Regions from separate parts of the Nocardia sp. NPDC055165 genome, predicted to be linked through region 1. Evidence: riboswitches for the same ligand, from Rfam matches in the RefSeq annotation. Region 1 holds a riboswitch; each other region holds the start of a gene.
What was found. Region 1 has a riboswitch for S-adenosylmethionine ahead of ACWFRF_RS21335 (rhodanese-like domain-containing protein). Riboswitches for the same ligand answer to the same signal wherever they lie in the genome.
Positions count from the first base shown of each region.

Region 1 (7,880 bases):
GATCGTCACCATCGGTTCGGCGTCGAAGTCGTTCTGGGGTGGCCTGCGGGTCGGCTGGATCCGTACCAGTCAGCCGCTGATCACCAAACTGCTCGGCATCCGCTCCACGGTCGACCTCGGCACCCCGGTGATGGATCAGCTGGCCACCGTCCACCTGCTCGAGAACGCCGAACCCATTCTCGAGCGTCGTCGCGAACAGCTGCGCGCCCAGCGCACCGCCCTGCTCGACGCCGTCGCCGAAGACCTCCCCGGCTGGCACATCACGGTCGGCGCGGGCGGTATGTCGGTGTGGGCCCAGCTGCCGAGCCCGGTTTCCACCGCGCTCGCCGCCACCGCGCCCAATCACGGCGTATTGCTGGCCGCCGGACCACGTTTCGGCGTCCAGGGCGCGTTCGAGCGTTTCGTCCGGCTGCCGTACACCCACCCCGAAGCCGAGCTACGCATCGCCGTCAAATCCATCGCCGCGGCCTACGACGCCCTCACGCCCCGCGCCGCCGATCCGCTCCAGCCACTCACCTGCTACTGAACGCGCACGGGTTGTGCCCGGTGGAAGCCGGTTCGGGGCGCACGGTTTCGTACCCCGCCCCGAACATGAACAGCACCGAGGCCACCAACCCCAGCGCGGTCAGCGGCACCGCGACGGCGCCGCGTTCGGACGGATAGCGGAACAGCAGCACCAGCAGACACAGCAGCGAAACGGCGGCGGCCAGCAGCATCCCGGTCGCCAGCCCGTTCAGCACGCTCACCATCACCGGCACCGGTGCCGCACTGTGGCAATGGTTTTCGGCGATCTGCGCGGTACGGGTGTCGAACAATCCCTCGGCCAGGATGAAGCACAGCACTGCCGCGCCGAAGGTGGTGACCGCGATGAGGGCGGCGAGCACCTTCGGTGGGGTTCTGACGGTTCGGAACCTCGGCCTGTCGTCGATAGTGGAAAACTTTACCGACGACAGGCCGCCAAATCAGTCAGCCCAGACCGTTTCGATCGGTGTCGCGACGTTCGGCGGGGGAGTGGGTGTGCCGCCCGGTGTGCGCGAGAAGCGCGGCGCGGGCGCGTGCTGGACCACACCGTCGATGTCGATCAGGCCGGTACGGGCCACGATGTGCGGGTTCTCGGTGGCCTCGGTGAAGGTCAGCACCGGTGTGGTGCAGGCATCGGTGCCGTCGAAGATCGCGGCCCACTCGTCGCGGGTCTTCGTCAGGAACTTGTCGGTGAACAGCTTGCGCAGCTGTTCCTGACCGTTCGGGTCGATCTGCATCGGCAGACCTTCCGGGTCGATCTCCAGCCCGGCCAGCAGTTCGGCGTAGAACTGCGGCTCGATCGCGCCGACGGCCATGTACTTGCCGTCGGAGGTCTCATAGGTGTCGTAGAAGGCCATGCCGGTATCGAGCAGGTTGGTGCCGCGCTCGTCGGACCACAGGCCGACCCCGCGCATACCCCAGATCATGTGCGAAAGGGCAAGCGCGCCATCGATCATCGCGGCGTCGATCACCTGGCCCTTGCCGGAATTCTGCCGCTCCACCAGCGCGGCGAGCACGCCGAACACCAGGAACATCGAGCCGCCACCGAAGTCGCCGACCATGTTCAGCGGCGGCACCGGCCGCTCGCCCTTGCGCCCGATGGCATTGAGCACACCGGTGAGCGAGATGTAGTTGATGTCGTGTCCCGCGCGATCGGCGAGCGGGCCGTGCTGGCCCCAGCCTGTCATCCGGCCGTACACCAGGCGCGGGTTGCGGGCCAGCGCCTCGTCGGGTCCGAGGCCCATGCGCTCGGTGACGCCGGGGCGGAAGCCCTCGAGCAGCACGTCGGCCTTCTCGACCAGGTCGAGGATCTTGGCGACGTCGGCGGGGTCCTTCAGATTCGCCTCGACGATCGTTCGCCCGCGCCACTGGGGGCGTTCCATGAAGCCGGGCAGCTGGTTCGGGCGCTGCACGCGCACCACGTCGGCCCCGAGGTCGGCCAGCAGCAGCGCGGCGTGCGGACCTGGCCCGATGCCTGCCAACTCGATGACCTTGATGCCCGCAAGGGGCCCCTGCTTGGCGGTGGACTCCGTGCTCACGCGGTGACCTCAGTTCGTCGTCGAACGGTATTGACACTCCGACAATAGCGCTGGGGTGGCGGCTCGGGTAGAGCATGGGCGAGAATTCGCACGAGCGCGACTCGGCGTGGCAACGGGAGGACCCGATAGTGGGCGTGTGGGGTGAGGTCGTTGTCGGCCTTGTCATTCTGGTCGGCATCGTCGGCGTGATCGTACCGATTCTGCCGGGCGTGATCCTCATCTTCGCGGCAATCGCGGTGTGGGCGTTCATGACCGGCGGTACGACGGCCTGGACGGTGCTGGCGATCGCCACCGTCGCGCTGGCGCTCTCCGGCATCGTGAAGTACACCTGGCCGGGCAAGCGGATGCGCGAAGCCGGAGTGTCGAACCGTGCGCTGCTGGCCGGTGCGGTGCTCGGCATCGCCGGCTTCTTCGTGATCCCGATCGTCGGCCTGTTCATCGGCTTCGTGCTCGGTGTGTACCTGGCCGAGCTGTACCGCTTGAAGACCAACGACCTGGCCTGGCCCGCGACCGTGCACGCGCTCAAGGGCGTCGGCTTGTCGATGCTGGTCGAGTTGTTCGGCGCGCTGATCGCGTCCGGTGTGTGGCTCACCGGCGCGATCATCAGCTGACTACTCGATGATCGGCAGCGGACGGGTGTGGTCGTCCGCGCCGGGGAGCTGATTGCGCGGGATCGGGATAGTCGGATTCTCGGTGCGGGGTAGCGGCTCGGATTTCGGGCGACGCACCGCGGGCAGCCGGTAGAACTCGCGGGCATTGTCCTCGAGCACCGCGTGGATATCGGAGCCGACCACCTGCGAGATCAGGTCCACATCGCGCTCCTCGAACGGCCTGCCTGCGCGCGTGCCGGGCAGATCGCTGCCGAACATCAGCGCACCCGGGTTGACGGTGTGGATGCGTCGCAGCGTCTCGGCCACATCCATCTCGACCCGGCCGAACCCGGTCGCCTTCACCCTGGCGCCGCGGTCCACCAGGTCGAGCAGGTACGGCAGACCCTCGTCGGACATGCCGAGATGGTCGATCGAGAGCGCGGGCAGCTTCGAGATCACCGGTTGCAGCGAGGCCAGCATCTGACCGTCGATGTAGAGCTCCACGTGCCAGCCCGCCAGTTCGTGGGCGCGCAACGCCTGCAATGTCATCTCGGTGATGTCGGCGGCGGCGCGCTTGAGGTTGAACCGCAGGGCGCGTACGCCTGCCCGGTTCAGCGCGAGGATCTCGTCGTCGGTGGCGTCGAGATCGAGCCGGGTCACGCCGACCCAGTCGGGACCGAGCGCGGCCAGTGCTGCCTTCAGGTACGTCTGATCAGCGCCTTGGAAAGACGCGCTGACAACAGCACCGCCGCGAACATCGAAGTGCGCCATACGCTTTCGATAGTCATCGATCACGTAGGGCTCGGGGAGATAGCCTTCGTTCTCGATCAGCGGAAACCGCGGATCGATGATGTGGACGTGGGCATCGAACACCAGTACAGAATGCCTTATCTCTGCGGCGCGAGCGCGCTCAACGTCGCGCCCCCACTAGGACGGGACCACTGAAACCCCGAGTTCTGCCATGACAGCACACCCAACTCCCGCACATCCCGACCCCGAGGAGGGATCGGCGGGCCATTCAGGGCCGCGAACACGCGCGCGCCAGCGCGCCGAAAACTCAGGCCTTGTTCGGCTCGGAGGCGCGCAGCATGTCCTCGCGCTCCACGACCTTCACGCGCTCACGGCCTTCGGGCTCGCCGAGGGCGCGCTCGTGGGCGTCGAGGCGGTACCAGCCCGCCCAGGTGGTGAACGGGATGCCCTTGCCCTCGAGGAACTCGGTGACGGCGTCGAGCTCGGGCTTCGGCGCGGGGGCGAAGGCCTTGGCGTCGTCGAGCAGGCAGGCGATGGTCTCGTTGGCGTCGCCCTTGGTGTGGCCGATGAGGCCGACCGGGCCGCGCTTGATCCAGCCGGTCACGTAGGTGGCGGGCATGAATCGGGCGTCACCTTCGGCGGTGTCGTCGGCGATCACGCGGCCGGCCTCGTTGGGCACCGTGCCCGCCTGATCGTCGAACGGCAGCTGGGTGACGTTCTGCGAGAGGTAGCCCACGGCGCGGTACACGGCCTGGATGTCCCAGTCGGTGAAGTTGCCGGTGCCCTTGACGTTGCCGGTGCCGTCGAGCTGGGTGCGTTCGGTCTTCAGGCCGACGACCTTGCCGTCTGCGCCGAGGACCTCCGAGGGCGATTCGAAGAAGTGCAGGAACAGCTTGTGCGGGCGGTCGCCGTGGTCGCGGATGGCCCACTGCTCCAAGGTGTTGGCGACCATGTCGACCTGCTTGGAGTTACGGCGCGCGGCTTCGGAGCCCTCGTCGTAGTCGATGTCCTCGGGGTTGACGATGACCTCGATCGTCGGCGAGTGATCCAGTTCGCGCAGCTCGAGGGGCGTGAACTTGGCCTGCGCGGGACCACGACGACCGAACACGTGGACCTCGAGGGCTTTGTTGCCCTTGAGACCTTCGTAGACGTTCGGCGGGATCTCGGTCGGCAGCAGTTCGTCACCGGTCTTGGCGAGCACGCGCGCGACGTCGAGGGCGACGTTGCCGACACCGAGGACCGCGACCTTCTCGGCGTCGAGTGGCCAGGAACGCGGGACGTCGGGGTGGCCGTCGTACCAGGACACGAAGTCCGCGGCGCCGTAGGAGCCGTCGAGGTCGATGCCGGGGATGGCCAGGGCGCGGTCGGCGTTGGCGCCGGTGGAGAAGATGACCGCGTCGTAGAACTGGCGCAGGTCGTCGAGGGTGATGTCGGTGCCGTAGTCGATGTTGCCGAGCAGGCGGACCTGGTCCTTGTCGAGGACCTTGTGCAGGGCGGTGATGATGCCCTTGATGCGCGGGTGGTCAGGGGCGACGCCGTAGCGGATCAGGCCGAAGGGCGCGGGCATACGCTCGTAGAGGTCGATGCTCACGTCGGCATCGGACTTCATCAACGCGTCGGCGGCGTAGATACCGGCCGGTCCCGCACCCACGATCGCAATGCGAAGTGGGCGAGTCGCTGCACTCTGTTCGGTCATTTCTACGCGCACCCTTTGGTCGAGAACTGATTTGACGGCGTCAACTTAGCTTAGGCTAAGTCGGACATCCGCTTACTGGCAGCTGCCATCGACGTCGGCAGCCGACCGCAATCAAGGCGATTCTAGCTGCGGCGTTGCAGCCACCCGGCGCGCGGTGTAGCTGCCCGCGCGGGTCTGTCAGGATTACAGCATGAACGAGGAGCAAACAGGCTCGGATGACCAGCCCGTAGTGGTGGATCAGACCGACAAGCGTTCCATCGTCCCGTTCGTCGCGGCCGCGGTGATCGCGATCATCGTGCTCATCGGCATCGTGGCGGGTGGACTGCTCTCACCCGCTGAGAAAAATGTCACAGAGGCCGACCGTCTCGCGGCCGCCGTCACCAACTATATCGACGCGCGCTCGCGCAGCGACCTCCGTCCGCCGACCGGTGTGGCCTGCCCCGGGTTCGACGAGGAGAAATCCGGCCTCGGCGAACAGCTCGGTGGCCCGAAATCCACTGTCACGATCGACGGCAAGGGTTTCGAGAACGCCACCGTCAACGGCGACCGCGCCAAGATCGACGCGGCGCTCGTGGTCAACGGCAACCCGGCGGCGAGCAACTGGAAACTGACCCGCGTCGACAGCGCGTGGCTGGTGTGTTCCTTCTGAATCGTTTGACACGATGACCGGTGCCGAGGCAATCTCAGATCGCAAGGTCATGAGTGCCAGCGTCAAGCCCCGGCTCGCTGGTCGGCAACCCTCCTCCGCGGTGGGGTGCTCCGGGTGACGACCTGGCCGTGTGTTCGGGGATTTCCGGCACGGCAAGAGCGGATTCACGCAGGAGGATCGACATGACTTACGCCGGCGACATCACCCCTGAGAAGGCGTGGGAGCTGCTCACCGAGCACCCCGGCGCTGTGCTGGTCGACGTGCGCACCGAAGGCGAGTGGGCACACATCGGCATTCCCGACACCAGTTCCATCGAACGCCCTGCCCACTTCATCGAGTGGGTCGACGGCACCGGCACCCGCAATCCCGAGTTCGGCGTGCAGCTCGAGAAGGCACTCGCCGGTCGCCCCGACGACGCACCCGTGGTGTTCCTGTGTCGCTCCGGTCAGCGTTCCGCGCACGCGGCGAACCTGGCGACCGCGGCGGGCGTGGCACCGTCCTACAACGTGCTCGACGGTTTCGAAGGTGGTCCCGACGCGTTCGGTCAGCGCGGCAGCACCGGTTGGCGCGCTGTCGGCCTGCCGTGGCGTCAGGCATAAGGAGAAAAGCATGATCACCGGTGGTTCGTTCGACAAGCCACTGCCCGAAGGCGTCGGTCCCGGCACGCTCGGCGTGCGCGGCGGTCTGCGCCGTTCCGGCTTCGACGAGACCTCCGAGGCGCTGTACCTGACCTCCGGTTTCGTCTACGAGAACGCCGAAGCCGCCGAGGCCGCGTTCACCGGCGACGTCGAGCACTTCGTCTACTCGCGTTTCGGCAACCCGACCGTGGCCATGTTCGAGGAGCGCATCCGCCTGCTCGACGGCGCCGAGGCGGCCTTCGCGACCGCGTCCGGCATGTCGGCGGTGTTCACCGCGCTCGGCGCCCTGCTGAAGGCGGGCGACCGTCTCGTCGCCGCCCGCAGCCTGTTCGGGTCCTGTTTCGTGGTCTGTAACGAGATCCTGCCGCGCTGGGGTATCGAAACCGTGTTCGTCGACGGTGACGACCTCGACCAGTGGGAGCAGGCCCTCTCCGTCCCCACCCAGGCCGTGTTCTTCGAGACCCCGGCCAACCCGATGCAGACCCTCGTCGATGTCCGCAAGGTCACCGAGCTCGCCCACGCCGCGGGCGCGAAGGTGGTGCTGGACAACGTCTTCGCCACCCCCCTGCTCCAGCGCGGTTTCGAACTCGGCGCCGACGTGGTGGTCTACTCCGGCACCAAACACATCGACGGCCAGGGCCGCGTCCTCGGCGGCGCCATCCTCGGTGCCCAGGACTACATCGACGGCCCCGTCAAAACCCTGATGCGCCACACCGGCCCCGCCCTGAGCCCCTTCAACGCCTGGACCTTGCTCAAGGGCCTGGAAACCATGCCGTTGCGCGTGCGCCACTCCACCGAGTCGGCCCTGCGGGTAGCCGAGTTCCTGGAGACCAAGGATTCGGTCGACTGGGTGAAATACCCCTTCCTGGAATCACATCCGCAACACGCGCTGGCCAAAGAGCAGATGACCGGCGGCGGCACCGTAGTCACCTTCGCCCTCAACGGCGAAGACGGCAAGAAGCGAGCCTTCGAGGTCCTCAACCGCCTCCGCATCATCGACATCTCGAACAACCTCGGCGACGCCAAAACCATGATCACCCACCCCGCCACCACCACCCACCGAGCCATGGGCCCGGAGGGGCGCGCGTCAATCGGCTTGTCCGACGGGGTAGTTCGCATCTCGGTCGGTCTGGAAGACCTCGAAGATCTCCTCGGCGACCTCGACAACGCCCTGAGCTAGTTCGTCCGAACGTCCCGAGTCGGCCTGTCGCAACGGGCAGGTCGACGTCGGACTCGTGGATCGCCTACCGGACCGGGTCGTAGACCGCGAACCCCAGGTGGCCCGCGACGGTGGCCATGTTCTTGTCGTGGGTCACCACCGTGAGATCGTCCAAGCCGCTGCGCAATGCCGAGGCGAGATGAATGGCGTCGAGTGTCCGGATGTGCGAGATGATCGCTTCGGCTTCGTTCAGCACAGCGTGATCGATCGGAATGATGTCGATGTGGTCGATGATCTGACCTCGGTCGAGCACGGGCAGGCCTTCCCGGCGAAGGACG
Region 1 covers NZ_JBSGSS010000010.1:64,980-72,859, forward strand. Annotated here, with positions in the region: gene yczR (MocR-like transcription factor YczR) at 1-526, shown strand, start outside; gene ACWFRF_RS21305 (hypothetical protein) at 513-884, opposite strand; gene ACWFRF_RS21310 (CaiB/BaiF CoA transferase family protein) at 963-2,060, opposite strand; gene ACWFRF_RS21315 (DUF456 domain-containing protein) at 2,189-2,671, shown strand; gene ACWFRF_RS21320 (amidohydrolase family protein) at 2,672-3,523, opposite strand; gene ACWFRF_RS21325 (FAD-dependent oxidoreductase) at 3,708-5,096, opposite strand; gene ACWFRF_RS21330 (Rv0361 family membrane protein) at 5,287-5,745, shown strand; SAM riboswitch class IV at 5,791-5,910, shown strand; gene ACWFRF_RS21335 (rhodanese-like domain-containing protein) at 5,928-6,344, shown strand; gene ACWFRF_RS21340 (O-succinylhomoserine sulfhydrylase) at 6,355-7,563, shown strand; gene ACWFRF_RS21345 (PIN domain-containing protein) at 7,628-7,880, opposite strand, start outside.

Region 2 (7,880 bases), on a different contig from region 1:
AGAGTGGAGAGCTTCATCAGTGTCGAAACCTGTTCGTGGGAAGGGATGTTCAGCGGACGCGGGACAGGAACGCCTGCGTACGCGGGTGTTCGGGGTGATCGAGAACGCTGGCGGCCTCGCCCTGCTCGACGATCACGCCCTCGTCGAGGAACACGACCGTGTCGGCGACCTCGCGGGCGAAACCGATCTCGTGGGTGACGATCACCAGCGCGGTGCCGCTGTGCGCGAGATCGCGGATCACCGCGAGGACCTCGCCGACCAGCTCCGGGTCGAGTGCGGAGGTGGGTTCGTCGAACAGGATCAGCCGTGGTTTCAAGGCCAGGGCCCGTGCGATGGCCACGCGCTGCTGCTGACCACCGGACAGACGCCGGGGGTAGGCGTCGACGAAATCGGCCAGGCCCACCCGTTCCAAGAGCTGTGTCGCCTCGGCGATCACCTCGCCGCGCGGACGGCGCTGCGCCGAGACCGGGGCGAGCACCACGTTGTCGAGCACCGTGAGATGCGGGAACAGATTGAACTGCTGGAACACGAAGCCGATGCGGCTGCGCTGGGCGCGCACCGCGTGGTCGGGCAGCGAACGCAGGGTATTGCCGCGTTGGCGGTAGCCGATCAGCTCACCGTCGATGTGTACGGTGCCCGCGTCCTGCGCTTCCAGATGGTTGAGCACCCGCAGCAGTGTGGACTTGCCGGAGCCGGACGGCCCGATCAGCGCGACCACCTCACCGGCGCGTACGGCCAGATCCACGCCACGCAGTACCTCGGTGCCGCTGTAGGACTTGCGGATTCCGCGCGCCAGCACCGCTGCGGTCATCGGGTTGCTCCTCGGGGTGCGGCCGCACCGGCGGCGATCTCGGTGACCTTGGCGCGGACCCGCTGCCACGGTGTCGGCGGCAGCTCACGCTGCGCGCCCTTGGCGTAGTGCCGTTCGATGTAGTACTGCAGGATCGACAGCGCCGTGGTGAGCACGATGTACCAGACGGTCGCCACCATCAGCAGCGGCACCACCCGGCCGTTTCGGCCGAAGATCACCTGCACCTGGTAGAACAGCTCGGCGATCGCCATCACCGACACGATCGAGGTGCCCTTGAACAGGCTGATCACCTCATTGGCCGCGTTCGGCAGAATCGAGCGCATCGCCTGCGGCAACACGATCGTGCGGAACTGGCGCCAGCGTGGAATCCCCAGCGCCGCCGCCGCTTCGAGCTGACCGTCGTCGACGGCGAGCAGACCCGCCCGGATCAGTTCGGCCGAATACGCCGCCTGATGCAGGGCCAGCCCGATCACCGCCGCGGTGAAACCGCTGATCACACCATTGACATCGAACTCGTAGAAGCCGGGGCCGAACGGAATGCCCACGGACAGGCGGGGATACAGGTAGGCGATGTTGAACCAGAACAGCAGCTGCACGATCAGCGGGATCGAACGGAAAGCCCAGATATAGGTCCAGGCGATCACCCGCAGCACGGGATTGTTCGACACCCGCCCGATCGCCAGCAGCGTGCCGATCGCGAAACCGAGGGCGGTGCCCCACAGGGTGAGCTCGATGGTCACCCGGAGTGCGGCCAGGACCGACTTCGCGGTGAAGTACTGGGCGAAAGTGCCCCAGTCCCAACCCGGATTGGTGATCAGGCCGTGCGCGAACTGGGCCACCAGCAGTAGGGCGATCGCCGCGACGGCCCAGCGCCACGGGTGCCACGACCCGGCGATCCGGGGCAGGTCGTCGACGGGCGCCTTGTCGGCGGGGAGAGCGTCGCCGGGCGGTGCGGGCGCGGTCTCGGCGCCGGATACGGCAGACGCGGTCATGGGAATCCTTCGGAAAACAGTGGAACGAGGCACAGTGACCTCCACCCGGCCAGCAACGGGTTCGCGATCTGGCGGCGCTCAGGCCGGACAGGTGGACAGCAGAAAATCTCCTCCATCGAACCCGGCAGAAGCACCCACACCCCGAAACGGGCGGGTTGCTGCGACGTCGTAGAGCCAGGTCTCTCGGTCGCTCTGGATGGTTGTGCCCGGCCGTCGTGGCCCGAGCTGAATCAGCATGTGGCATATGCACTAGTGCGCGCAACGATAGAAATCAACGTGAGCGCAGAGGTTGGAACCGATCGTGGGCACCGGCATAATTGCCCCGGTTCGGCGCGGTAGGTGATTCGCGCGCGGGCGCGTGCGCAGGGGTCTGGGCGAACGCGTCCGGGCGTAGGGATCCTGCGGACGCGTCGTTGGGTCCGGTGCCGAGAAGGGGGCGGACACCGGGCCGCGGCGGCGGGTTCGCTGCGAGATTGCGACGCGCCGAACGGCCGGTGACTTCACCTGTCCGGATTCACCCACCGCACGCGGTAGCGTCGGCCTTCTCTGCGTCGATGAGGAGTTTCGCCGTGATCGTTGCACGTCGTTCCACCACACTGACCTCGCTGACGGCCTGCGCCGCCGCGCTACTGCTGGCCGCGCCACTGGCCGCCGCCGAACCGGCCGCACCGGTGACGCCCGCTGTCACCCGGGATGCGCCGGCTGTTCGGCCATCGGCGGGCCCGGGTGATCTGCTCGGCGCCTACCAAACCGTCGTCGAGACGCTGAAATCCCTGGGTATCCAGCCGTTCCTGTACCCCACGGTCGCCGCGAACTGCACCGGTGACGGCGCGGGTCTCGTGCCGGCTGTCGCGGGCGCGGTCCCTGGGCCGTGGCCGGCGAACACCCTCCCGATCCCGGGCATCGACCTGTCGGCCGTGAAGTCCGGCCAGACCCTGTTCACCTTCCTGCCCTACGGCCTCGCCCCCGACACCGCTGCGACGAAAACCTCCGGTATGCAGGTGGCCTGGCTCAATATCAGCACCGGTCGCGGCGGCATGGCTTCGATGGGCTCGATCGCCGACATCGTTCGCGCCATGGTCCCGCCCGAGGTTCCCGCCGAACTGCGTCCCCTCGCCGAAACCGCCATCCGGGACTTCCTCTTCGCTGCCATCCCCGTCGGCGGCGTTCGCGCTGTCCCCGTAGACACCGGCCGCGGTACCGTCCTGGCCGCCGTCTTCGGCACCACCGACAATGCGGGCAGGTCTTGCTTCTTCTTTCCCACCATCGGCATTACCGAGGTCGCCTGAAACTCGCGGGTCGGCGTCAGGCTCGGCATCGCCCAGTACTGGATCGTCCGCATGGTCGACGACGACGGACCGGTGTCCTCCATCGAGCAACAGCGTCTCACTTCGGACGGCAGGTACGTCACCGAGCGAATCGGGCTACGTGGTCAGGACCTTGTCACCGCAAATCGACCTGGTCAAGGTCGAAATCGCCTGGGCAGACCTGGATCTGGACATCGAACAGTCGTCAACCGCCGGAGTGGCGACGGAGGCGGTGGTCATGCCAGGCGGGTAACGGCGTCGTCGGGCGTCACCAAAGGTCGCTGTTTCCAGCGGAGGCGGCCGGTGCGGTGGCGGTGGTGGGAGCGGGTCCAGAGAACGAGGTAGTGGGCTACCGAGAGGGGGTGGGCCAGGGCTGAGGTGAGGTCGAGGGCCGTTGGGGGGCGGCGGGTTTCGATGGTGCGGGCGGTCAGACGGCTTGTGACGGCGGCCAGGTAGCCGAGTAGGCCTGCTCGGCGGGTTCGGGTGCGGCCGAAGATCGCGGCCAGTGGGGGAATCCAATAGGCGAGGGCGGCGAGGATTCCGATGGCTGCGCCGGTGTCACGGCGGCCGCCGTAGGCCGACCACAGCCAGCGGGTGTAGCCGTCGGTGAGTTCGGTGGTGCCGGTATACATTCGGGTGCTCGCGGCGGGGCCCGCGGTCACCAGGGCGGTGCGATGGCCTGCTCGGCGGATGGCGCGGGCCAGGTCCAGGTCCTCGGTGGCGCTGGCTGCTACGGCCGCGTGGCCGCCGCCGGCGCGGTAGGCCGCGGCGTCGACGGCGAGGAACTGGCCGCACGCTACGACGGTGGACGGGCGCAGGCTGTGATTGGCGGGGCCGACGGGCAGGGTCGAGGCCCACGACCAGGCCAGCAGGGGCTGGATGAGGCGCTCGGCGGTCGAACCGGCGTCCTGTCTCGGCCAGGCCGAGACCAGACCTGCTCCGCGCCTGCGCAATTCGGTCACCGCGGCGGCGATCGCATGGGGGGCCAGGCGGACGTCCGCGTCGATGAAGACCAGGGCGGCCGCGTCGGTGCGGGCGGCCAGGCGCGCGCACGCGGCGGCCTTGCCGGTCCACCCGGGGGCGGGGTGGGCGGCCGAGCGCAGGACGGTGAAGCGCTCGTCGTCGGCGATCGCGTCGAGTGCGGCTTCGTAGGTGCCGTCGGTGGACGCGTCGTCGAGAATCAGCACGCTCAGGCGGGGGACGCCGACCTGCGCGCGAAGGTCGGCGATCAGCGCGGGCAGGCGCTGCGACTCGTCGCGGGCGGGGACGCACACCGTGACCGGTTCGATCACGCCCGCGACCCCGCGCGGCAGGGTGCGCAAGGTGACCAGGTTGTAGGCGGCGGTGGCCGCGCCGAGCGCGGCCAGACCGGTGCCCGCCCAGGTCAGGTAGCGGGCAGCCGCGCTCATGTCAGCGGCCCAGTCTGCGACTGGAGATTTCGCGCCACATCTCCGAGGGGGAGAAACCGCCACGCGGTGCGTTCGGCGGGCCGGGGTTGCGGTCGCGGAACGCCAGGCCCGCGATCAGCGCGGCCACCGCGAGGGTGATGCCGCCGACGATGCCCGCCCAGCCCGCGAACGAGCGGGTGTTGGGGTCGGCGTACTTCACCTCGGCACGCAGGGTCGACACCTCGCCCGCGGGCAGCTTCCACGACACCGTGTTCTCACTGTCGGTGGTCTCACGGGTGCCGTTGGTCTTGGCGACGCGGGCCGGGAACGCCACGGAGAACTGCACGTCCGAGCCGTGCGGCGGCACCGATTCCAGGTCGACCCGCCCGGTGAGACTCACCAGATCGCCGCTGCGCTGGAATTCGAGCGTGAACATGCCCTGGGTCTGATCCGACAGGCCACCGAGCTGGCCGACCTCGCCGAAGGACAGATCGTCGAAGAACACCTGGGTACCCATGTACCCGTCCTGGTTGTAGTTCTCCACCCGCACCTTCGCCGCCAGCTGCTCCGGCGCCTTCAGCTGCGGCCCCTTGTCTTCAGGCCCCGTCGGCACCACCGCGGCGACGATCCGCCCCGACACGCGATCGTTCGACGACACCCCCATCGACACCTGCACACGCAGGCACCCGGCGAGCGCGGGCACGAGCAATGCCAGCAGGACGGCAACGGCCGCGACGCGCCGCGCGGGCACGGAACGACGCGGCGAAGGAGCGGGCATGTCGGCGACGGGACTCGGCTGCACGGTTGACATCGTGCCAGGCTCAGGCCCGAGAGCCCACACGACGGGCCCAGCGTTCACCACCCACCCGCGCCGATCAGGCATTTTCGCCCCGAATCGGGGTGTGTCGCGGCGGGGCCTGCCCGCTCAGAACGCGCGTCGCGCGGCCCGCGCACGCAGAAACAACGGGATTCCGAGCACACCGAGACCGAGGAAACCCCAGATCGCCGACGCGGGAAGGCCGAGGAACACCGCGTGCGCGAGAGCTGAGCCGAGCCAGGTCCACCCGAACACCGCGACCGGGACCGCCACCGACGGGTCGCGCGGCGGCGGCAGGAAATGATCGAGCAGGGTGAGAATCACTGCCATGACCACGGCGACGAGCGCCCAGCCCAGGTAGTTGGTGTACGGGATCTCGGGGATGCCGGGCAGGCCCGTGTCGGTGACCGCCCAGGTCCATTGGCCGTCGGCCACCATCTGCGGATCGAGGAACAGATCCCAGCCGACCGCGCCGAGGACGAACAGCCCCACGCGCCCGGCATTCGACCCGCTGAGCAGTCGAGCGTCCGACGCGCTGTGTGCCCGCGCACGCACGGATCCGGACCGACCCGGGCGGCGCGTGATCGAGGCGCTCGGGGGGTGCCCGCGGGACACGAGCATGCCCGCGACGATCCAGATCGGGTACAGCCCGCCGGTCCACGCCAACGGCACCGCCAACGGGACATCGGCGAACGCGGGCCCGAGCCGATCGACGGCATAGGCGTAGCCGCCGAACGGGAATCCGGTCGCGGTGCCGCCGATTTCGGCGGTGAGCCCCAGCCCGGACACGACGACGAAGAACCCGGCGGCCCACCGCAATCCACGAGTGGTCGCCGCGTGCAGCAGGGCGGTCGAGGCGGACAGCACCACGACCGCGACGGTGATCCGGTCGCGCGCCACCCCCGCGCTCAACGGGTACGTGATCTGCGCGAGCACCAGCGCCAGCGCGGTCACGGCCGGCATCGCGCGGCGTGGGTCGGCGCGTAACCAGGCGAGGATCGCGGCGAGAGTACGACGACCTGTGTCGAGAATCGTGCCGGTCATCGATGCCGCCGAACTGTCGGGCCGGTGCTGCCGTGCGGCCGACTCCGGCGGTGTGGCGGGCAGGCCTTCATCGCTTGCGCAGCGGCGTGAACCGGCGCTTGCGCCCGTCGCCGAGGACCAGCCGGGCCGCGCTGCGCCCGCTGGCTCCGGAGACTCCGCCGCCGGGATGGGTGGATGCGCCGGTCAGATACAGGCCGGGAGCGCCGGGGACGCGCTGGCCCGACAGCTCGGGCAGCGGCCGCCACAGCATCATCTGATCGAGTGACATCTCCACGTGCATGACGTTGCCGCCGCGCAGACCCATCTCCCGCTCGAGATCGACCGGCGTCTGCACGAATCGCCGGAGTACCGACGAGGTGAAACCCGGGGCGTACCGGTCGACCTCGGCGATGATCCGGTCCGCTTCGTGCTCGGCGTGTGCTGCCCAGTTGCCGCCGTCGGCGAGCTCGTAGGGATGCCACTGCGCCCACAGCGACAGCTGATGTTCGCCCGCGGGCGCGATGGACGGGTCGAGCGCGCTGAAACTCATCGCCAGCACCACTGGGCGTGGCGGCAGCGAACCGGCCGTGGCGGCGCCGTGAGCCAGTCGCAGCTGCCGGCGGTCGGAGACGAGAAACTGCAGACCACGGGCGGATTCGGCGGGGGAGGCGCCGGGGTATTCGGGTAGCCGGTCGGTGGCCAGGCGCACGACCATGCCGATGCCGGGGCCGACCCGGATGCGGCGCTGCCAGTCGTCGAGGACCTGGGCGTCGAAATCGCCCGCGCGCAACAGGTCGAGTGTCGACAGGATATGGGAACCCGCGATCACCGTGCCGGCGTGCAGTGTCCGGCCCGATTCGGTCGCCACCTGCCACCCGCTGCCGGATCGGCGCAGCGAGGTGACGGCGTCGCCGGTGTGCAGCTCGCCACCGTCGGCCCGCAGGCGCGCGATCAACGCCGCGCTGAGCGCCCCACTCCCACCCACCGCACGCCCGGGCGGCACTGTGTGCATGAGCGCGGCGAACCCGGCCATCGGCGCCGTTCCCGGCTCCGACATCGGCGGACCCGACTGCGCGCCGAACCACGCGAGCGACGCCTTGAGCCGTTCGTCGTCGAACCAGAAGTCCAGTAGCGCGTCACCGGACTGCAAGAACTCCCGCGACAACGCCGATCCGCCGGCCCGCGCGTCCAGCCCCCAGAACGAGCGAACGAGCCTGCCCGGCGTCGGCGGCCCGCCGAACGACCGCATCACCCGTGCGCTGCGCTCGCCCCACACCTCGACGAAGCGGCGATATGCGTCAGCGTCCTTGACACCGCAGGCGGCCGCGATCGAGGCGCACGTCTCGTCGAGATCACGGTGGAACACGATCGGCGGGCGCGCACCGTCGGACGGTGTGAAGCCCCATGGATCACAGTCGAGATAACGCAACCCGAACCGTTCGAGCTCGAGCTCCTCGATGATCCCGGTGTGCCGGATCATGATGTGCGCCGAAGATCCACGATCAACGAGATGGCCGGGGAATCGCGCCACCGTCGATACCG
Region 2 covers NZ_JBSGSS010000011.1:151,580-159,459, forward strand. Annotated here, with positions in the region: gene ACWFRF_RS23155 (ABC transporter substrate-binding protein) at 1-17, opposite strand, end outside; gene ACWFRF_RS23160 (amino acid ABC transporter ATP-binding protein) at 50-811, opposite strand; gene ACWFRF_RS23165 (amino acid ABC transporter permease) at 808-1,803, opposite strand; SAM riboswitch class I at 1,913-2,006, opposite strand; gene ACWFRF_RS23170 (hypothetical protein) at 2,373-3,092, shown strand; gene ACWFRF_RS23175 (glycosyltransferase family 2 protein) at 3,347-4,519, opposite strand; gene ACWFRF_RS23180 (LppM family (lipo)protein) at 4,521-5,276, opposite strand; gene ACWFRF_RS23185 (carotenoid biosynthesis protein) at 5,424-6,359, opposite strand; gene ACWFRF_RS23190 (phytoene desaturase family protein) at 6,427-7,880, opposite strand, start outside.
Region 2: it holds a riboswitch for S-adenosylmethionine, as region 1 does, so the genes downstream of both, ACWFRF_RS23165 (amino acid ABC transporter permease) here and ACWFRF_RS21335 (rhodanese-like domain-containing protein) in region 1, are expected to answer to the same signal.

Region 3 (7,880 bases), on a different contig from region 1:
GGGTTCGCGGTGGCGCGGTGCGCTCGTGGGCAGCCAGGATCTGTCCGGTCATCTTCGCGACGTACGGGGCAGCCATGATCAGCCCACGATTGCCGCGACGTGCGGCCGCCCAGACGATCGCCTTCCCCGGGACACGCACGGAGGCATCGACAACGCGGGGCATGTCGAATCGGCCGAGCTCGCGCATCCAGGCAGGCAGCGTCGAGATCGTCGCCAGCGACAGCACCCGACCACCGGCGGCGAACGTCATGCCTTTGCTCACCGACGGCCACAGCAGAAAGTGCATGGCCTCCACGGCCCGCTCGCTGACGCACAACTGCGGCCGGACGCGTTCGAAGTAGGCGCGCACCTCGGCCCGATTGCGCGGTACATCCGCGGGCTTACAGGTCTGCAGTTCGGCGGCGATCACGCATTCGGCCCAGTACCGGTCCTCCTCGGCGGGACTCAGCGGGCCGGGGCCGAACATCTCGTAGGCCTTGAGTACCGAATGCCACCCGGTGACATGGATCCACAGCTGGGAGTCGGGGTTGTTGGCGCTGTAGCGCTTGCCGCTGATCGGTTCGATGCCCGTCATCGGCGCGTGCACCTTCATCAGGTGTTCGGATGCCTGGGTGGCGGTGCGGCCGTCACCGAGCGCGACCAGCAGGAAGTAGGACAGCGTGTGGTCGAGGCGGGTGGCGGGATTGTCGTAGATCCCGTGTGAATCGGCGACCGCGGCGGTCAGGAACGGATCGAAGTGCTCGAGGGTGACCGCGCGCTGGAATCCGATCAGCGCGGTCGGCGCCGCCCACACCTTCCAGGTGGGGGAATCCGGCCCGAAGAAGCCGTAGTCGTCGCGACGCAGAGTCGACGCATCGAAAGCCATTGCACATGCCCCTTTGCAGTGCGAGAAACAATTGAATACAACACCACCGTAGCAATGGCTCGACGTGAATACAACGGTTGCGTAGGATTTGTACCGACAGGGTCGGCGGGTATCGTCGGCGAGCGAAAGGCAGGTGGGCGGTGACCTCGACGCAGGAGCAGCGACCTCGACGCCGCTATGCGCCGCGCCTGCCGCCGGAGCAGCGCCGCGCGCAACTTCTCGACGCCGCGTTCACGGTCCTGGGCCGGATGGAACTGCACGAGTTGAGCATGGAGGCCGTCGCGCAGGAGGCGGGCGTCGGAAAACCTGTGCTGTACACGGTGTTCAAGACCCGCGCCGAACTCGTCGAAGCGCTGCTGGAACGCGAACGGGAACGCGGACTGGATCAGATCGCCGACACGCTGCCCGAAGACCTGCTCGGCGCCGATCCGTTGGCCGCCGCCTCGGCGACCGTCGAAGCGTTCGTCGGTGTGGCACTGGCGAATCCGACCCGCTGGCGGCTGATCCTCGCCACCCCGGCGAGTGCGCCCGACGAATACCGTGCGGCGCTTCGTGCTTCGCGCGCCGAAATCTTGGAGCGCGCGGAATCGCTTGTCCGCATGGGCATCTCCGTGCTGCCGCGATGGTCGGGCATGGATGCCGGGCTACTCGCGAACTCGACCCTCACCATCGCCGAAATGCTCGGTCGACTGGGGGTCAGCGAGCCGGAAGAGTATCCGCGCGAACGACTTCAGGCCTACGTTCGCTCGATCGTCACTCTGCTGACCGGGCCCTGACGGCTCAGCGGTTCTCCCGCGCCAAGCGCATCGTCTCGGTGAGCAGCTTCGACACGGCGGCCGCCTCGGTGAGGAACCCGTCGTGCCCGTCGCGGGAGTGCACGATCTCGAGACCCGCGCAGCCCGGCAGTCCTTCGGCCAGCTCGGCCTGGGTGTGCAGGGGGTACAGGCGATCCGAGTCGACTCCGCCGACCACGCACGGCACCGCGGTGGAGGCCAGCGCGGCGGCGACGCCGCCGCGCCCGCGCCCCACGTCGTGGCGGTTCATGGCCTCGCTGAGCAGTACATAGGTGGCCGGATCGAAGCGCGAACACAGCTTGTCGGCCTGGTGCTCGAGGTAGCTCTGCACCGCGTACCGTCCACCGGTCCACGGGTCCTCGTCGCCCTGTGCCTTGTTGGCGAAGCGGTGATCGAGTTCGCCCTCGGTGCGGTAGGTCAGGTGCGCGATCCGCCGGGCCAGGCCCATGCCGGTCATCGGCGCGCGACCGGTGCCGTGATAGTCGCCGCCCTGCCAGTCGGGATCGGCCGTGATGACGGCCATCTGGGTGGTCTGGGTGCCGATCTGGTCGGCGGTGGCACGGGCGCCCACGGCCAGCACGAGCGCGGCTGAAACCCGCTCGGGCAGGCCGATGATCCACTCGAGCACCCGCATGCCGCCCATCGAGCCGCCGACGACAGCGCCGAGCCGCTCGATCCCGAGCACCTCGAACAACTGCGCTTCGGCTTTCACCTGGTCACGGATGTTCAGCTCGGGAAACCGCGCGCCCCATGGCTTTCCGTCGGAGGCGAGTGAGGACGGGCCGGTGCTGCCCTTGCAGCCGCCCAGCACGTTGGTCGCGATCACACACCACTCGTCGGTGTCGATCGGCGCGCCGGGCCCGACCATGCCCTCCCACCAGCCGGGCGCCCCGTCGGGCCCACCGACGACATGGGAGTCGCCGGTGAGCGCGTGTTCGACGAGCACCACGTTGTCCAGGGTGGGCGAGAGCTCGCCCCAGCGTTGCACCGCCAGCCGCACATCGGGGACGACGGCGCCGTTCTCCAGCGCCACATCCCCGATGGCGACCAGGCCGACGCGCCCGTCCGGCGGCGGCAGCAGGGCCACCCCGGTTCCTGGTCGGGCGATCGGCGATTCGGTGCTCACAGTCACGTCGTCGCCGCCGCGAACCCGGCCCGCAGATCGGCCAGAATGTCGTCGATTCCCTCGATGCCCACCGCGAGCCTGACCAGGCCGGGGGTGACGCCGGCCGCCAGCTGCTCTTCGGGCGTCAACTGCGAGTGCGTGGTCGACGCCGGGTGAATCACGAGTGAACGCACATCACCGATGTTAGCTACATGGCTGTGCAGGCTGAGCGCGTCCACGAACTTCTTGCCCGCGTCGACGCCGCCTGCCAGCTCGAACGCCACGATCGCGCCCGCGCCCTTGGGCGCCAGCTCCTTGGCTCGCGCGTACCAGGGCGAGGACTCGAGGCCCGCGTAGAACACCGCGTCGACGCCCGGCTGCTCGGCGACGAACTTCGCGACCGCCTCGGCATTGCTGACATGCCGTTCGACCCGCAGGCTCAGCGTCTCGATGCCCTGGGCGATGAGGAACGCGTTGAACGGCGAGACCGCGGCACCCAGATCGCGCAGCAACTGCACGCGAGCCTTCAGCGCGAACGCGGGCGCGCCCAGATCGGCGAACACCGCACCGTGGTAGCTGGGGTCGGGCTCGGTGAAGCCGGGGAAGCGCGCGTTGCCGTCGGCGTCGCGCACCGTCCAGTCGAAGGTGCCGCCGTCGACGATCACGCCCGCCACGGCCGCACCGTGCCCACCCAGGTACTTCGTCGCCGAATGCACGACGATGTCGGCGCCGTGGGCCAGCGGCTGGATCAGGTAGGGGGTCGCGACGGTGTTGTCCACGATCAGCGGAAGGCCGTTCGCGTGCGCGACACCGGCGATGCCGGGGATGTCGAACACCGCGCTGCTCGGGTTGGCGATGGTCTCGCCGTAGAACGCCTTGGTGTTCGGCTGGATCGCGGCTTCCCACTGCGCGAGGTCATCGGGATCCTCGACGAACGAGACCGTGATTCCCAGCTTGGGCAGCGAGTAGTGGAAGAGGTTGTAGGTGCCGCCGTAGAGGTGCGGGCTGGACACGATGTGGTCGCCCGCGCTCGCCAGGTTCAGGATCGCGTAGGTCTCCGCGGCCTGGCCCGAGGCCAGCAGCAGCGCCGCGACGCCACCTTCGAGCGCGGCCACGCGCTGCTCCACCGCGTCCTGGGTGGGGTTCATGATCCGGGTGTAGATGTTGCCCGGCTCGGCGAGACCGAACAGCGCGGCGGCGTGATCGGTGTCGCGGAAGGTGTAGGAAGTGGTCTGGTAGATCGGCAGCGCCCGCGCGTTGGTGCTCGCGTCGGGAGCTTGGCCCGCGTGGACCTGCTTGGTCTCGAAGGACCAGTTCTCGGGCAGGGAAGAGTCAGTCATGTCGTGCTCCAAATGGGTGTCAGCCGGGGGATCTCGTCAACTGGGTCGGATCGACTGGCAACAACACATGGGGGCCTCCTGCAGTGCGCGCTTGCTCTCGACTTTCGAGAGCCCGGTCATCACCCGGAGCACCCCACCGCAGCTGGAGGGTTGCCGACCAGCGAGCCGGGGCTTGGCGCTGGTACTCATGACCTTGCCGTCATGTTAACCGGAGATCTCCCGCGGGCGGAAACTTCCCCCGCATTTCCCGCCGAAGATCACTCGCCGGACGGTGTGCCGAAGCCTGGCGTGTCGTCCACCGGTGCGCCACAGACCTGCCGCAAGCCGTGGTAGGCGCGCAGCACGGCGTCGCGCGTGACCCGAACGGCTACCGTCGGTGACCCGCTCAGCAGTGCCTGTTCGGTATCGGCGACCGAGAGATGGCACAGCATCTGCCAGATCCCGGCCACCAGCTTCACCGTGAAGTCCTCCGGTGACGTGCCCATCCGCTGCGCGAGCTCGGTGCACACCGCGACGTTCTTCTTCTCCGCGTATTCCAGCGCGCGCGCGTTGACCGACTGGCTGGTGCGCATGATCCGCTGCATCTGCAGGAACTGACGGATGAACCGGATACCGTCCGCATCCGCCTCGGCCTGGACCACCTCCAGGTAGGCGCCGCACAGTGCCTGGAGTTCGTTGCCGGTGTTCGGCTGGGAGCGCAGCGCGACGGCGACGGAGACCCCGAAGTCGTCGATCGGGGCCAGCACGATGTCTTCCTTGAGCGCGAAGTACCGGTTGACGGTGCGTGGGGACACATCGGCACCCGCGGCGATCTGCTCGACCGTCGTCGCGTCGAACCCTTGGCTGTCGCACAGGTCGAGTCCGACCGCCACGATCGCGGCCTTGGTCTGGAGTTTCTTGCGCTCGCGCAGGCCCAGTGGCGCGCCGGCAGCCGGTTCGGTCGTCCGGTCGGCGCTGATCGGAGTGGTCGAGTCCAGCATTTGACCAGCCTACCGTGTCGGCCGCTTTATCTGTCCAACTAGGCCAATTGGCGCAGTCAGACATTTTTCTCTTGACGCCAATTGTCTCACAGTGCCAGGATTGGTCCACACTGATCGAGTGACGAGGAGTCCTGGTGACCAGCACCGAGATAGAAACGAAACATGTTGATTCCCAACAGAGTTCGATGCGGTGGTGGGCGCTGGTCGTGCTCTCCGCCGCCCAGCTGATGGTGGTGCTCGACGCCACCGTGATCACGATCGCCCTGCCCTATGCCCAGCGTGACCTGGGGATCAGCGACGGCGACAAACAGTGGGCGCTCACCGCGTACACACTCATCTTCGGCGGGCTACTGCTGCTCGGCGGGCGGATGGCCGACTACCTGGGCCGGCGCCGGATCTTCCTGGTCGGCCTGGTCGGCTTCGCCGCCGCGTCGGCGCTGGCGGGGCTCGCGCAGACCGGTCCGCAGTTGTTCGTCGGCCGAGGTCTGCAGGGTGCGTTCGCCGCGCTGCTCGCCCCCGCGGCCTTGTCGCTGTTGTCGGTGATCTTCACCGATGTGCAGGAACGGGCCCGCGCGTTCGCGGTGTTCGCCGGCATCACCGCCGGTGGCATCGCATTCGGGCTGATCGTCGGCGGCGCGCTCACCGAATTCGCGTCGTGGCGGTGGACGCTGCTGATGAACACGCCGATCGCGCTCATCGCGGTAGCCGGTGCGGTGGCGGTGATCGCGCGCGATATCCCGGTGCCCAGAACCGGCGGCTACGACCTGCCCGGCGCCGTCACCGTGACATTCGGCTTGGTGTCGATCGTCTACGGATTCAGTCGCGCCGCCGAACACGGTTGGCTGGCGGGTAGCACCCTCGGCCTGCTCGGGGCCGGCTTCGCCTTGCTCATCGCGTTCGTCTTCATCGAGGCACGCTCGGCGAACCCGCTGCTGCCACTGCGAATTCCGGGTGAGATCAATCGCGGCGGCGCTTTGCTGGCCGCGCTGCTGATCCCGATCGCGATGTTCGCCATGTTCTTGTTCCTGAGCTTCTACTACCAGAACACCCTGGGGTATTCGCCGCTGAAGGCCGGGATCGCGTTCCTGCCGTTCCCCGTGGGCATCGGGATCGCGGCGGGCATCACCAGTTCGTTGATGCCCAAGTTCGGGCCGCGTCCGCTCATGGTGGTCGGCGCGCTGCTCGGCGTCGTGGGACTGCTGTGGTTGGCACAACTGAGCTACGGCGACGGGTACGCGCTGAGCGTGCTGCCCGCGCAGCTGTTGATGGCGCTCGGGATGGGCCCGCTGTTCGTCGGGATGCAGGCCGTGGCCCTGCATCAGGTCGATGCCGAGGACTCCGGTGTCGCGAGTGCCCTGCTCAATGCCGCCCAACAGGTCGGCGGCGCCGTCGGCACCGCCCTGCTGACCACCCTGTCGGTGCAGGCCGCCGAGAACTACGTCACCGACAACCCGACCGTCGACCACCTGATCGAACGCGCCTCGATCTACAGCTATGACGTCGCGTTCTATATCGGCGCCGGCTTCTTCCTCGCCGCCGCCGTGGTGATCGCGGTGATGATCCGCGACAAGCCGGAGAACCTGATCGAAGGCGACGAACACGCGGCCGCGATACCCGTCGCGGTCTGACCTTCTCGACGAGGCCCGCGCTACGGCGCGGGCCTCTTGTTACCACTCAGTAGCCGGTCAAGGCCCGATCGGGTGATGACAGGCGGGCCGGGAGGGCTGTCCCGCACAGTGGGGCCTCCCGTCGCGGTGAGGTGGGGGACAGCAGTACGCTCGTCTTGTTTGCACCACACGTCCCGCAGACAACGCGGGGCATATACGTTGTCTGTTGGAACTGCTGGGGTCCGCTCACAAGCGTGTTCGCCTAGCCGTGCAATAAGGGCACCCACCGAGGAGGACACGAAGATCCATGTCCAAGATCAAGGTTGAAGGCACCGTTGTAGAACTCGACGGCGACGAGATGACCCGGATCATCTGGCAGTTCATCAAGGACAAGCTGATCCATCCCTATCTCGACGTGAACCTCGAGTACTACGACCTCGGCATCGAGTACCGCGACAAGACAGACGACCAGGTCACCGTCGACGCGGCCAATGCCATCAAGAAGTACGGCGTCGGCGTGAAATGCGCCACCATCACCCCCGACGAAGCGCGGGTGAAAGAGTTCGGCCTCAAGAAGATGTGGCGCTCGCCCAACGGCACCATCCGTAACATTCTGGGTGGCACCATCTTCCGCGCGCCGATCATCATCTCCAACGTGCCCCGGCTGGTGCCCGGCTGGACCAAGCCGATCATCATCGGCCGTCACGCCTTCGGCGACCAGTACCGCGCCACCGACTTCAAGGTCTACGAGGCGGGCACCGTCACGCTGACCTTCACCCCGGAAGACGGCAGCGAGCCGATCATCCACGAGGTCGTGAAGATGCCCGAGGACGGCGGCGTCGTCATGGGTATGTACAACTTCAAGAAGTCCATCGAGGACTTCGCGCGGGCCTCGTTCAACTACGGCCTGCAGCAGAACTACCCGGTGTACCTCTCCACGAAGAACACCATCCTCAAGGCTTACGACGGCATGTTCAAAGACACCTTCCAGGAAGTCTTCGACGCCGAGTTCAAGGCCGAGTTCGACGCGGCGGGCCTCACCTACGAGCACCGCCTGATCGACGACATGGTCGCCTCCTCCATGAAATGGGAGGGCGGCTACGTCTGGGCCTGCAAGAACTACGACGGCGACGTGCAGTCCGACACCGTGGCCCAGGGCTTCGGCTCGCTCGGCCTGATGACCTCGGTG
Region 3 covers NZ_JBSGSS010000027.1:37,421-45,300, reverse strand. Annotated here, with positions in the region: gene ACWFRF_RS33525 (oxygenase MpaB family protein) at 1-865, opposite strand, end outside; gene ACWFRF_RS33520 (TetR/AcrR family transcriptional regulator) at 1,006-1,641, shown strand; gene metX (homoserine O-acetyltransferase MetX) at 1,646-2,791, opposite strand; gene ACWFRF_RS33510 (bifunctional o-acetylhomoserine/o-acetylserine sulfhydrylase) at 2,788-4,104, opposite strand; SAM riboswitch class IV at 4,187-4,297, opposite strand; gene ACWFRF_RS33505 (TetR family transcriptional regulator) at 4,362-5,084, opposite strand; gene ACWFRF_RS33500 (MFS transporter) at 5,219-6,712, shown strand; gene ACWFRF_RS33495 (NADP-dependent isocitrate dehydrogenase) at 6,999-7,880, shown strand, end outside.
Region 3: it holds a riboswitch for S-adenosylmethionine, as region 1 does, so the genes downstream of both, ACWFRF_RS33510 (bifunctional o-acetylhomoserine/o-acetylserine sulfhydrylase) here and ACWFRF_RS21335 (rhodanese-like domain-containing protein) in region 1, are expected to answer to the same signal.